DNA from 2 places in the Bacillus yunxiaonensis genome. Region 2 is predicted to be linked to the other one. Evidence: a T-box and tRNA genes for the amino acid it is inferred to sense, from the RefSeq annotation. Region 2 holds a T-box; the other holds one or more tRNA genes.
What was found. A T-box is a leader RNA that pairs with one kind of tRNA and senses whether it is charged. The one in region 2 lies ahead of argS (arginine--tRNA ligase), so its partner is inferred to be a tRNA-Arg.
Positions count from the first base shown of each region.

Region 1: it encodes a tRNA-Arg, which carries the amino acid that the T-box ahead of argS (arginine--tRNA ligase) is inferred to sense. The anticodon was not compared.

Region 1 is NZ_JBAWSV010000002.1:467,402-474,824, reverse strand. Features, by position in the region: gene rph (ribonuclease PH) at 1-523, shown strand, start outside; gene WAX78_RS08525 (XTP/dITP diphosphatase) at 535-1,149, shown strand; gene WAX78_RS08520 (metallophosphoesterase) at 1,163-1,669, shown strand; tRNA gene WAX78_RS08515 (tRNA-Gly) at 1,771-1,844, shown strand; tRNA gene WAX78_RS08510 (tRNA-Arg) at 1,846-1,919, shown strand; gene WAX78_RS08505 (hypothetical protein) at 2,044-2,613, shown strand; partial or broken gene WAX78_RS25160 (COG4705 family protein) at 2,930-3,724, shown strand; partial or broken gene WAX78_RS08495 (hypothetical protein) at 4,273-4,431, shown strand; gene WAX78_RS08490 (PH domain-containing protein) at 4,684-5,298, opposite strand; gene WAX78_RS08485 (hypothetical protein) at 5,601-5,849, shown strand; gene WAX78_RS08480 (hypothetical protein) at 6,080-7,084, shown strand; gene tig (trigger factor) at 7,413-7,423, shown strand, end outside.
Region 2 is NZ_JBAWSV010000001.1:103,585-111,007, forward strand. Features, by position in the region: gene WAX78_RS00570 (thiol-disulfide oxidoreductase DCC family protein) at 1-294, shown strand, start outside; gene WAX78_RS00575 (BrxA/BrxB family bacilliredoxin) at 379-813, shown strand; gene WAX78_RS00580 (class I SAM-dependent methyltransferase) at 859-1,635, shown strand; T-box leader at 1,676-1,891, shown strand; gene argS (arginine--tRNA ligase) at 1,940-3,628, shown strand; gene tnpA (IS66 family insertion sequence element accessory protein TnpA) at 4,106-4,426, shown strand; gene tnpB (IS66 family insertion sequence element accessory protein TnpB) at 4,423-4,779, shown strand; gene tnpC (IS66 family transposase) at 4,831-6,396, shown strand; gene WAX78_RS00605 (hypothetical protein) at 6,628-6,993, opposite strand; partial or broken gene WAX78_RS00610 (LysR family transcriptional regulator substrate-binding protein) at 7,025-7,423, opposite strand, start outside.

The DNA of each region.
Region 1 (7,423 bases), on a different contig from region 2:
GCGTACAATTCGTGAATCGAGTAAAGGAAAAGTAACGGGGCGCACAATGGAAATTCAACGTTTAATAGGACGAGCACTACGTGCTGTTGTTGATTTAGAAGCGCTCGGTGAAAAGACGATTTGGATTGACTGTGATGTCATTCAAGCTGATGGTGGAACGAGAACAGCTTCTATTACCGGTGCATATGTTGCAATGGTATTAGCGTTTGAGAAGCTTGTAGCAGCAGGAAAAGTATCAAAAATTCCAGTAAAAGATTACTTGGCAGCAACGTCTGTTGGAATCGTTGATGAGCATGGTGTTGTGTTAGATTTAAATTATGCAGAAGATTCTAAGGCGAATGTCGATATGAACGTCATTATGACAGGAAAAGGGCATTTTGTTGAAGTACAAGGTACAGGAGAAGAAGCGACATTTAGCCGTAGTGAATTGAATGAATTGCTAGATGCGGCGGAACATGGAATTTTACAGCTTATTGAAATGCAAAAAGAAGCGTTGGGCGATATTGTAACTCATATGGAATAGAGGTGAAAATTATGAAACAAGTTGTAGTAGCAACAAAAAATGCAGGAAAAGTACGTGAATTTGCGGAGCTATTTGAAAAGTTTGATTTAGAAGTAAAATCACTTTATGATTTTCCTCATATTGAAGAAGTAGAAGAAACTGGTGAAACGTTTGAAGAGAATGCCATTTTAAAAGCGGAACATCTTTGTAAACAGTTAGATGAAATTGTCATTGCGGATGATTCGGGTTTAATTGTAGATGCTCTGCAGGGAAAACCAGGAGTTCGCTCTGCTCGTTATGCAGGAGAGGAGAAGGATGATCAAGCTAACATTCAAAAGGTTCTAGAAGAATTAAAGGGTATTCCAATGGAGAAACGGACAGCACGTTTTTATTGCGCATTAGCCGTTGCGTTTCCACAAGAAGATAAAAAACCATTGATTGTAAACGGAACGTGTGAAGGGAAGATTTTAGAACAACAGCGCGGGGAAAATGGCTTTGGTTATGATCCAATCTTTTATGTAGAAGAATACAAAAGCGCAATGGCAGAATTGTCATCTGATGAAAAAAATAAAATTAGTCATCGCGGACGTGCTCTTCGTAAATTGGAAGAAAAAATTCCAGTATGGTTTTTAGGAGAAAAACAATAAGGGAGCGAAACCGATGAAGGTGTTAATTGTGAGCGACAGTCACGGTTCTGTGAAAGAGCTAAAGCAATTAAAAGAGCACTATGAGGGAAATGTAGATGTGATGATTCATTGCGGTGATTCTGAATTAACATCTCAGCATTCTGAACTAGAAGGGTTTCATGTGGTGAAAGGAAATTGTGATTTTGTTGGTGATTTTCCAAATGACATCATCACAGATGTACAAAGCACCCGCTTTCTTGTAACGCATGGCCATTTATACAATATTAAAATGACGCTGCAAACACTTTTATATCGTGCTAAGGAAGCTGAGGCAAATGTTGTTTGCTTCGGTCATTCACATATATTGGGAGTAGAAATCATAGACGATATATTGTTTATCAATCCAGGAAGTATTCTCTTGCCGCGCTCGCGCAGAGAAAAAACATTTGCTTTACTTGAAATACAAGAAAGCGAAATAGAGATTCGTTTTCTTACATTAGATGGTTCAATTGTAGCGGAAAAAACGTTTCAAATAGGGTGAAGAATTTTTCTTCACCCTATTTGAAAAAAATGTTGACTTTAATTGTTGATAATAATATAATGAAAACTGTCGATGAGACATTAGAAAAAATTTCATATCATGCGGGTGTAGTTTAGTGGTAAAACAAGAGCCTTCCAAGCTCTGGTCGAGAGTTCGATTCTCTTCACCCGCTCCATGTCCCAGTAGCTCAGCAGGATAGAGCAACGGCCTTCTAAGCCGTCGGTCGGGAGTTCGAATCTCTCCTGGGACGCTAAAAAAACCTTGTTATCTTTTGATAACAAGGTTTTTTGTTTGGTTTAAATGTATTCTTTTTTGCTTGATCCAATAAAATGGTAGTAATCCGAGTGTAGGAATGGTTAAAAGGGGGATTTGAAATGAAACGATTTATAATGCTTTTAGGCTTTATATCGCTTTTGACTCTTTTGACAGCTTGCTCGTCTAAACCATCTTTAGAACTTGTAAATGCAAAAGTTGATATAGTTACCGATAAAAATAAGGTTGGTGCTATAGGCATAACAGAAGGTGATAAGAAAGGGCAGGAGCTTGTACCAACGGCATTATATTATGAGTTTAAAATTAAAAATAATGGGAAGCAAAAAATTGGAGGATTTGGCGATAAAGGTTTACAAGTGAAAATTGAACCTAATGATAAATTAGTGAATACTTCCAAAGAAATAGTTGGCTTTAATATTTTTGACCCCTCTGCATATGAAGGATCGGGTGTGGGTTTTGGAAGTTCCTTTGGCGGAGAAATCAAACCTGGTAAAAGTAGGGAATATATTCTAACTTTTGATTTAGGTGTAAGTGAAGAAAACTCGCAAGTTCCACTAAGAGTTCCAGCAAAAGAAGCGTTGGAAAAACTTGAGAGTAACGCTTTAGATGCTTTACTATTAGTGATGTTAGATGGTAAAGAAATAGCTCGATTTGATTTAAATAAGAAATAGTAATTGTAATTATTTAATATGATAAAAAAGTAAAGCATCGGTGATAAAACCGATGCTTTTTTTGTTAAATGATTGTTATTTTATTTGTTTTTTTACTCCCCCAGAAGAGAACTTATTATAAAGAATGCTTTCCTCGCTTATGATGCTGCATTAATTTTTAATAAATTTCTCATATAAATCTAATTAGATTTTCAGATGAATTTCATTAAAAGTTAGTAAAGTAGAGACTAGTTCTTGTAGTAATCATCAAATGAATAAACGAGAATCATGAAATGTTTTAAGTTATTCATTATCGGCTAAAATACAATAAAAGGAGATGAGTTCATTGGCAAAAGATCTATTCGTTTCCGATGAAGTCGCTGCCGCCTCGTCACTAGGCCGGCAGATGTTGAATAAGGTTCCGCAAGTTACGATCTTCTTCTGGATAATCAAAATTTTATGCACAACTGTTGGTGAAACATTTGCTGATTTCCTAAATTTCAACCTTGGATTTGGTTTAACTCTCACTACCATAATTATGGGAATAGCGTTTTTCGTTGTATTGTATCTTCAATTCAGAGCAACTAAATATGTTCCAGGCATTTATTGGTTAACTGTTGTTCTTATAAGCGTATTTGGAACGTTGGTAACTGATAATTTGACAGACAATATGGGAGTACCTCTTGAGGTTAGTACGGTAGTTTTCTCCGTGCTGCTAGGTTTAACTTTTCTTTTTTGGTATCTCAGTGAAAAAACACTCTCAATACACTCGATTTTTACAAGAAAAAGAGAAGTTTTCTATTGGCTGACCATTCTTTTCACATTTGCACTTGGAACAGCAGTCGGAGATTTATATTCCGAACAACTCGGACTTGGTTATCTTTACACAGGAATACTAGTCGTTATTATAATTGGTTGTGTATTTTTAGCATGGAAGTTTTTGAAACTTGATGGGGTATTAGCGTTTTGGATTGCGTATATTCTTACTCGTCCACTCGGAGCATCAATAGGAGATTACCTATCTCAACCAAAAAATAATGGCGGGTTAGGTTTGGGGACAACAATTACTAGTGTAATTTTTCTAATAGCTATTTTAGCGATAATCGTTTTTCTTGCTGTTACAAAAGTTGATACAAAGGTAAAAAGTGATACAGCAGAAACAAAACAAGCAAATGGAAACAAGAAAAATGTTTTGACACAAACCATTGTGGTACTATGCATGTTCTTAGTTGGTGGTATAGGCGGTTATGTTTGGTGCAGTAATCATATAGCACCGCCAACCGATTCTGCGCAAACTACATTATCTGGACAGTTAACAGATTTTGTTAAAATTGAAAGTGATATGCTAAACCATGTAAACTCAAATGACTTTACTTCGGCGAAAAAAGGGGCAGACAATTTGGAACATGAATGGGACACAGCGGAGCCTAAACTTAGGAAAATAGATGGCACAACGTGGACTAAAATTGATGGAACGATTGACAGTGTATTAGCAGCAGTTCGTTCATCAAACCCTGATGTCAACAAGTGCAAATCTGCACTTAACAATTCGCTTAGTGTCATAAACGGAGCAAATAAATAAAAATTTTAGGAATCGCAAATCGCGGTTCCTTTTTTGCGTTAAAGATAAGGTCTTATTATCGAGCTTTATTCAAATAAAGTGGTTGATACATAAAGGTTTTCGGTGATTACTTGTCGCAGCCTCACGATGAAGGTGGTCTTGGTTTAGGTACCATAGAAACTAGCGCGATCTTTCTTGTAACGATTTTGAGTTTGGTCATATATTTGACCAAAACGAGAAGAGACGAGATCTTGGATTTGAGTTCAGCTGAGGAGTAGGGAAAAGAGGGGTGCTTCAAGTGGGGTCAGTGAGTACTCGTAAGACGATTAGTGAATACATTGTCTGTTTTCTTAAACTAAATCTTCGTTAATAAATTATGCTTGAACATAAATACTGAAAAAACAGCCAATCTTTCATTGAGTATCCATGGAAGGATGGCTGTTTTACTAGTTTAAGGGCTTAAAATTAAGCACATTATTGTAAATACATATGAAAGAGATAAGAACTGTTTCTTTTTATATGAGTTTAGGTTAATTGTTAATAAACTTCTCAAACACAAACCCGAAATCTTTTACATTATATTGTTTCTTCGTATCCACAAGCCAGTTAAACGCTATTTGATTAATTTCTTTAAACTGCGCTGCTACATCTAGCTCGGCATTTCTCACATTGCTTAATGTAGAAGAGGCCATTTCTAAGCTCTTATGTGCGTATTGCGTTACGATATCATTTTCATGAGTGATTTCCGCGATTTTCAGAAGCGCTTTATATAAATCTTTTACCTCTTCAATATGTTTTTTATGTACGTCGATGGAGTAATGCTCTCCGCCCATATTAAATTTAATCTCAATATCTAAGTCTACTGTCCCTGCTGTTTCAAGCAGAACGTTAGAAATTTTATGAGTGTTGTAATTATAACGGCGAAGTGTACGTTTCTTACTTATCGCACTTGTTCCGTCAACATGAATAAGAGCTGTATTTGTAAAGCAATACTCATCTGTTTTTGATTTGATTAAAAAATAAATTTTTTCGTTTTCTTCATGCATGACATAATCATCAGCATCTACTTTATCATAATCAGCAGGGGTAATAACGGACCCAATGTCACTTAAACCAAGCATATCAGCTGCTACTTTTTTAAACATTGTAGTATCGTCCTTTCGTTTTGAAATTTCTGAATTATTTCGAATTTATTATAACATAAGAGAAGTCTTTTTTGAGAAATCTTACAATTCTGTAAGGTACATGTAAGAAAATTCGATGGTAACTATTTCTAAAAAATTTATACTAAAGATAACAAAGACGAAGCGAGGAGGAGAAATAATGAAAGGTTTAGCTGTCGCAGCTTTATCGATTGCTTTTGGAGTTGTTGCTTATGACAAACTGATGGGCATGATTAATGTTATAAAACACTTAATTGCATAAATAAGATTTAAGGGGACAAGGAATGGAATGGTTATTAGGAATTATTGGGATTTGTAGTGTTGTTTTATTATTTCTGTTTCCAATTGGAGCATTAAGTTCAAGCGTAAGTGTATTTTTTATGTGTTCAATCATCGGTACGATGATAATTATTATGGTATTAATGAAACGTAGTAAGCCCATTTTCTTTTTTGGCATCATCGTGATGACAATTATTGTTCTTCAAATGATAACCCTCTTTGTATATCCTACTATTATAAAAGCCTTTCATTAGAACTCTCCGCATCGGTAGCTGAGAGTTTTTGTTTTCCCTCCTCCCATAGGATAATCCCTTGCTTATAAAAATTCTACTTTCGTATTTCCGGTCAGTATATTCTATTTTTGTATAGTAGAAATCTGTATTTTCCTAGTAAAAACGAACAGATTCCAAATATTGTGTTCCGAACTATCATTTGTTATATTAACTTTAAAGTGTATTGAAAATCTAGAAAAAGAGGCGAGCGTATGGATAAAAAAGAAAGTACGGTCGTATTGTTTCCGCAGTTGTCAGCGCGATTTATCGACGAAGGATTTATTGCATTGCGTGAACGTCGGTTTGAAGAAGCTTTAACATGCTTCGAAATGTTGCGCCAGTACGGAGCACAGACAGAACAATCAGAATTGGCTTCAGTTATTTGTTTACTAGAATTAAAGGAAATGAAAGAAGCGAAAGAGCGATGCGAGGAATTGCTTGAAACAGGGGAACTCTTATTTCAGGATATTCTCGAAACATATGTTACGATTTTAGTACAAACAAATGATTATGAAGGCATTATTGAAACGGTACAGTCCGTTTTACAAACGAAAGAAATAACAGAAGAGCAAAAAGAGAAATTAGCACAACTTGCATTGTTTGCAAAGAGTATGTTAGATGGTGAAGAAGTAGTAGAAATAGACAATGACGTATTTTTTGATGAACCTGCGTTTGCAGATGCTTTGCTTAAAGGTGATTATGGGAAGCAACTGCGGGCGATAAATCGTCTTCCGAATAGAAATGTCGGAAGTGCGTTGCCAGCGCTGCGTAAATTTTTACTAGATGAAACGAAGCACCCTTATATTAAAACTTCTATCTTACACGTATTAATGGAAAATCAAATACAAGAAAGCGTAGATGTGGAGAAATTCGGTGAGACAATAACGGTTATACCGGCTAATTTATCTTATAATCCATATGATACAGAAAAAGTGTTACATATATTGTCTGATCGCTTAGAGCATGATAATCCAACGATGTATGAGGCGATTATTACATATTGGAAAGAAATGCAAACAAGTATCTTTCCGTTTCCTTTATTAATAGAGAAAGACAAGTTATGGGCAGCTGTTTTAGAGAGAGTTGGAAGAAAACGCTTTGGAATGCCAATTCGTGAGGAACAGCTTCTTCGTGAATATGATATTACACTTGAAGAATATCATGTTGCATATCAGTGGTTTTTACGTATTGAGAAAGAAGGATTTATGCCAGTATAATGAAAAAGAATGTTTCGGTTATTGAAACGAGAGTATTCTATGTTATAATGTAAGGGTTGCAAAAGGCTGAAATCTGCCTTTTTATAAGAGAATAGAAACAAATATTCTCTTACTTATATGTTTCATATTATTCTCGAACAAAATATACCGTATTTGTCTTTTGGGCAAATAGTAGATTGAGAATGATGCGTCCGAGGTTTTTATAACGGATGTAAAAGCTGAATACATCAGCTTTACAGAGTGTTTGTTGTTTCTTTATCAGAGACGATAAATGCCTCGATCTCTAGAGGTATGTGCATACATTATTATAGTTGGAGGGAAAGAATAAATGGCTGCAAA
Region 2 (7,423 bases):
GTCTCTTTTCGCGAAGAAGAAATTGTCCAGGAATATTGCTTATCAGAAGAGATGCAGCAAAATATGGAGAAACAGCTATATATTTATAAAGATAGTCGTTGGTATAAAGGCATTAAAAGTGTAGATGTTTTAGCAAAAGCAATTCCTGCATACTGGGCAATTGTCCCTTTTATTAAATTATCGATTCTGTTTGGATTTGGTCATTTTTTATATGATTATATTGCAACAAAAAGAAAAATTGTCCCCGTTGGACATTGTAAAAATGGGGTTTGCGAACTTCCGAAGGAAAAATAAGAAAGTCATTATGTTTCTTTTGCGTCTATTATTAGAGCGTGATATGATAAATCTGGAATGAAAGTTGAAGGAGAGATAAGTAACATGACAAATGCATACGAAGAATACATGCGTCAAATGGTAATTCCAATGCGCCAAGAGTTAGTACGCGCGGGATTTAAAGAATTAGCGACAGCAGAAGAAGTACAAGAATACATGGAAAATACAGAAGGGACAACATTAGTTGTTGTAAACTCTGTTTGTGGTTGTGCGGCAGGTTTAGCACGCCCATCAGCTGGTCAAGCGGTTGTACGTTCTGAAAAGCAACCTGACAATCTTGTAACTGTATTTGCAGGTCAAGATAAAGAAGCAACAGCAATGATGCGCTCTTACTTTGATGATATCCCGCCATCTTCACCATCTATGGCACTATTAAAAGGTAAAGAAGTTGTTCACTTTATTCACCGTCATGAAATTGAAGGTGCAACAATGGAAGAGATTATTAATAACTTAGAACAAGCTTTTGAAAAGCATTGCTAAAAAGGGAGAGATTTTCTCCCTTTTTCTTTGTAATGAGGTGACAGAATGATTGTAACGACAGCAGGACGAACAAATAAAGAAATGACTGCATATGCTGAAAAAATAGCAACGGATTTGCAAATTTCTTTTCTTGTGAGAAATGATCGTCCTATTTATGAATTACATGAGCAATATAAACAAGATGTACTTGTTGTTGGGAAAAATCGATTAGCGATTTACCCGCAAGGAACGGAAGAATCGTTCTTTTTTCATCCAAATTCAGCAATGTTTCGTGTGAAGCGATTAATGCGCGGTGAACATGATCCATTTCTACAAGCCGCGAAGCTAGAAGAAGGGATGATGGTATTAGATTGCACACTTGGTATGGCATCTGATAGCATTGTGGCAAGTTATGCTGTAGGAGAAGCGGGACAAGTCACTGGATTAGAAGGCAACCGCTATATGGCATATTTGATTGAAAAAGGTCTTCAACAGTGGGATGCAGGTGTAACAGAAATTAACGAAGCAATGCAGCGAATTACAGTAAAGCATACGGAGCATTTATCTTTTTTGCAACAATGTGCAGATCATAGCTACGATGTAGTATATTTAGATCCGATGTTTGAAGAAACAGTATTAGAATCAGACGGTATTCGTGGTTTAAAACATTTTGCATTGTACAACGATATTACGGATGAGACAATTAAAGAGGCTAAGCGTGTAGCGCGAAAACGGGTTGTGTTAAAAGACCATTTTCGTAGTACGCGTTTTGAAAAACATAACTTTTTTGTATATAAACGAAAAAGCTCTAAATTTCATTTTGGTGTAATTGAAACTTGCTAATTGTCAGATAATATGTATAATGGACTATAATCAATTGCATAGAAAATCTTGGATGAAGAGAGTAATTATTTTCAGAAGCGATAGCGAGCTAGGGATGGTGAAAGCCTAGTGCAGAGAAAATAATGAAGCGCACTTCGGAGATGCTGCTTGAACGGTGTAGTAGAGTAAGCCGGGGCTCCCTAACCTCGTTATAAACGGGAAAGTGGTTCATGATGAACAACAAGGGTGGTACCACGGGTGTAAACTCGTCTCTTTTTTAGAAAAGAGGCGAGTTTTTTTATTGATAAAAAGGAGGAAGATACTGATGGAATATAAAATGAAGTTTGCACAGCATGTATTCGATGTATTAGAACCAAGTTTATCATTACAACAAATTGCCGCTTTAATTGAAACACCAAAGCAAGATGAATTTGGAGATGCAGCCTTTCCTTGTTTCACATTGGCAAAACAATATAAAAAAGCACCAGCAGTTATTGCGCAGGAACTAGCAGATAAATTATCTCACCCATTTTTTACAAAAGTAGAAGCGGTTGGACCATATGTAAATGTGTTCTTCGATCGTCAAACTGTAAGTAATGAAGTGTTAAATGCAATACTAGACGAAAAAGAAGAATATGGGCAGTTGCACTTTGGGCAAGAAAAAACAGTTGTAATTGATTATTCATCTCCTAATATAGCTAAGCCATTTTCGATGGGGCATTTACGTTCTACAATGATTGGAAATGCATTAAAACATATATGTGAAAAGTGTGGTTACGAAGTCGTTGGCATTAACTACGTCGGTGACTGGGGAACGCAGTTTGGGAAACTTATTACCGCCTATAAAAAATGGGGCGATGAAGAACTTGTCAAAGAAGATCCGATTCGTGAGCTATTTAAGTTATATGTACGTTTTCATGAAGAAGTAAAAGAATATCCAGAGTTAGAGGAAGAAGGACGTGCTTGGTTTAAAAAGTTAGAAGATGAAAACCAAGAAGCGGTATATTTATGGAATTGGTTTCGTCATGAATCTTTAAAAGAGTTCTCTCGTATTTACGAACTGCTTGGCGTAGAATTCTCGAATTTTCAAGGCGAGGCATTTTATAATGATAAGATGGATGATCTCGTTTCGCTTCTAGAAGAACATCGTTTACTAGAAGAATCAGATGGAGCACAAGTGGTCAATTTAGAAGCAGAAGGAATGCCGCCATGTTTAATTAAAAAGTCAGATGGTGCTACTATTTATGCAACGCGTGATTTAACAGCTGCATTATATCGTCAAAACACGTATGCATTTGATAAAGCACTGTATGTCGTTGGGGAAGAACAAAGTTTGCATTTTTCACAATTTTTCACTGTACTAAAGAAATTAGGATTTGAGTGGGTAGAAGGCATGTCGCACGTTCCATTCGGACTTATTTTAAAAGATGGTAAGAAAATGTCTACTCGTAAAGGAAGAGTTGTTTTATTAGAAGAAGTGCTAGAAGAAGCAATTACGCTAGCAAAGCAAAATATTGAAGAGAAAAATCCTAACTTAAAGAAAAAAGATGAAGTAGCAAAGCAAGTCGGTGTTGGCGCAATTATTTTCCACGATTTGAAAAACGAACGCATGCATAACATCGAATTTTCACTTGAAAATATGTTGAAATTTGAAGGAGAAACAGGACCATACGTACAATACACACATGCCCGTACTTGTTCGCTATTGAAAAAAAGCGATATAGATATTGAGAAACAAGAATTACAGTTAACAGATGATATAAGCTGGACAGTGATAAAATTGTTAAATCGCTTTCCGCAAGTCATTGAAACAGCTTTTGTAAAATACGAGCCATCTCAGATTGCAAAATATTTACTAGACGTGGCGCAGGCGTTTAATAAATATTATGGTAACATTCGTATTTTAGAAGAAAATGCAGAGAAAGAAAGTCGACTTGCACTCGTATATGCGGTGGAAATTGTATTAAAAGAAGGTTTACGTTTGCTTGGGATGGAAGCGCCTGAGGAGATGTAGAGGATGTGAAAGAGAAGGGAATTGTGACAAGTGACAAGTATTAATGTTACTATCATAAAATTTACAAGTATCAGTGTTACTATAACGGAATTTACAAGTATTAATGTTACTAATGAATGAAAAAAGATATTTGAATAAAAATAATTTATTTTAAATAAAAATACATTAAAATAACAAAGTACTACTATGATGATTTCGCTTTTCTTGTTGTTGTTTGACCATTTTATGTAATACTTTTAAGATGTGGTTTGCTTAAGATTTTATTATTGTTAATATAAACAAACTAAATACCAAAATTCTCTCCTTATGTAAATAACTCTTCGTACGCTTTATTACCAAACGCATGAGGAGAGTTTTTAAATTTTCTTTTAATACCATACAGTTATTTTGGTAGTAAGCGTCAAACATTCCCCACCTACAATTTGTAAATAACCCATGAGATAATCTCCGTACATACTACATGTGGAGGTTTTTTTTATGAAAAGACACCTATTAAAGAAAGAATGGGAAACTAATATTCAAGACTATAAAAACAGCGGATTATCAAAAGTTGCCTGGTGTCAGAAACAGAACCTACCGGTTCATCGGCTATATTACTGGCTAAACAAATTATCACCTGAAACGGAAGATCAAAATAAAAATGAGCGTGTGAATTGGATTTCTATGAATGTCCCTGTCGTAGAAGAAAACATACATGCCACCATTCGAATTCACATGCAAGAAGCCACTATTGAGTTAGATGTGCCTTTTACTCCACAAGTGCTCCTACAAGTGATACAGACGGTGAAACAACAATGATATCCGAAATCGCAATTGAAAAAGTATATCTTGCACAAGGGGCAACAGATTTACGTAAATCAATTGATGGACTAGCAGCTATTGTAAAGGAAGAATTTGAGTTAGACCCTTTTTCTTCTTGTTTATTTGTTTTTTGTAATCGCTCACGCGATAAACTAAAAATTCTTGTTTGGGAACATAATGGTTTCTGGTTGCACTATCGCAGATTGGAAAAGGGAACGTTTTACTGGTCAACTGGTCATCGGGGTGTGCCACTTACCATATCAAGACGACAATTGAGATGGCTTCTTGATGGATTTGCTTTTCAACAAAAACAAGGTCATCAAGCCGTACATGCGAGAACCATTCTATAAAAATCATATATGAAAAAGGAATTTGGATGATTTTATCGAATGGATTTATCTATGAAAACAACACTCTCACATTCAAAACAACCCACAATTGAATCACTTCAAGCTCAAGTAGAGGAACTCACGGAAAAAGTGAAATGGTATGAAGAACAATTTCGTCTTAGTCAACAAAAACGGTTTGGTACGTCTAGCGAAAAAACACCTAATAATCAACTCGCTTTAGAACTGTTTAATGAGGCTGAGAAAGAAAGTGACTCTGAAACCCCTGAATCAGCTGTTGAAACAATCATCTATAGTCGTAAGAAGAAACGCGGTCATAGGGATGAGTCTGTCCAAAACCTTCCGGTTGAAACGATTGAATATCGTTTACTTGATATGGAACAGGTTTGTTTGTGCTGTGGTGGTGCTTTGCATGAGATGAGTGTAGAAGTCCGTAAGGAACTGACGATTGTCCCTGCGGAAGTAAAGGTGACGGAACATAAGAGGTATGTATACGCTTGTCGTAAGTGTGAATTAGATGAGGTATCTACACCGATTGTGACGGCTAAGATGCCAGCCCCTGCCTTTCCTAAAAGTATCGCTTCCCCATCGATTATGGCGTATATCATGACACAAAAATATGTAGAAGGATTGCCTCTTTATCGTCAGGAAAAGCATTTTGAACGAATGGGAATTTTCTTATCACGACAAACGATGGGAAATTGGTTATTATATGGGGCGGATCGATGGTTAGTGGCTTTGTATGAAAGGATGCATGAACATTTACTTACTCGAACCATTCTTCATGCGGACGAAACAACCTTCCAAGTCTTACGCGTACCTGGTCGAGCCGCAACAACCAAGTCCTATCTGTGGTTATATCGTACAGGACGAGAGGATATCCCTATTGTCCTCTATGACTATCAACCTACAAGAGCAGGCGAACATCCGAAACGTTTTTTAACTGGTTTTGAAGGATATTTACAGGTAGATGGATATAGTGGTTATCATCAAGTACCGGATGTCACCCTTATCGGATGTTGGGCGCATGCGAGACGAAAGTTTGATGAAGCCTTAAAGGCTTTACCTGATTCACAGAAGGGGAAAAAAGTGAAGGCGAGCGAAGGTTTACACTTCTGTAATCAACTCTATTCGATTGAAAGGAAGCTCAGACATGTCAACCCTACCGAGCGATATGAGCAGAGACTGAAAAAAAGCAGGCCCATTCTGGACCTTTTTTCAGCATGGCTTCATGAACAGAAAGATCGTGTTTTACCAAAAAGTGCGCTAGGCAAAGCCATCACTTATTGTTTGAATCAATGGAATCATCTTGAAGCTTTTTTATTAGACGGTCGTTTAGAAATCGATAACAACAGAAGTGAACGTTCTATTAAACCGTTTGTAATCGGGAGAAAAAATTGGATGTTCTCAAATACACCGCGAGGTGCCAGAGGAAGTGCCATCATGTATAGTGTGGTGGAAACTGCAAAAGAGAATGGTTTAAGTCCTTATCATTATCTTCGTTATTTATTTGAAACACTTCCCAACATCGATTTAAACAATAAAGAGGAAATGGATAAAATCTTGCCGTGGTCAGCGGATTTACCATCTAGCTGTAGAGTGCCGAAAAAAGTGAAGTAAACAAAAAATAACTCCAAAATCAACTTTTATTGTATATTTTGGAGTTACTTTACGTTTACTTTTAAACTTCCATTTCTCGTACAATTTGGACAGAAAATTATAAAGAAAAAGCTCCCCCTGCATATAAGGGATAAGCTTATTTTACAAAGAAAACAGCTCTTGCATCTCTTCAATAAATAATTGGACTGCAAAAATCATTTTTTTTTACAAAAATCTTATAGAAATGAGCCTTTAAAACTGCCCATTCTTTTCCCAAGATTCGACGATGTAATGTGCCAGTTGTTGGTCGTAGCCTTTTCCAATTAAGAACATGATTGCAGCTAATTCAGTCATAGCGTGGGGAATGGGATTGTGTTGAGTTTCTTGAATTCCATACTGTACCCAAGGTCTAACAATTTGTAGAACTGGATCTTTTAAATAAAGATAGTGAGTACCCACAGCATGTTGAATTTGCTGTGGAGTGGGTTCTTGAGGGATATATTGCTGCTGGCGTAAATTAGGATGCTGAGCTTGTTGAGTGTGTTGTGTATCATTCGGATATTGTGGGTATTGCTGATTAAAACGAGGATCATTCGGCATTTGAGAATTAGTATACATGAATTTCCTCCTTTTATTTGCTATATATACATTATATTAATGTACATAAAAAGTTATGTTGAGAAATAGATAATTCCCCTCCAGGATGCTCCCTTTCCATGGGGAAATGCGATGATTCCTTTAATGAAGGGACAGCTAGACCTATTTCTCTCCAAACTTGTGGTTCTAGCTCTCGAGTTCGACATTCGGGGGTAGATTAGATAAGGATAACTCAGCTAAGATGGCCAATCCTAGCCCTTCTTGTATCATATTTAGTGATGTCGTTACAGTAGAAACTGCATATTCAATGCGGAGCGGTACTCCGTCTTGTTTAAACATATCGATAATCGGAGGTTCATATCCCCCTTTAAAAATAATGATTGGTTCATTATTCAAATTCTGTATTGTAATAGCTGATTTCTTATATAGGGTGTGATCATCTCGTAGTACC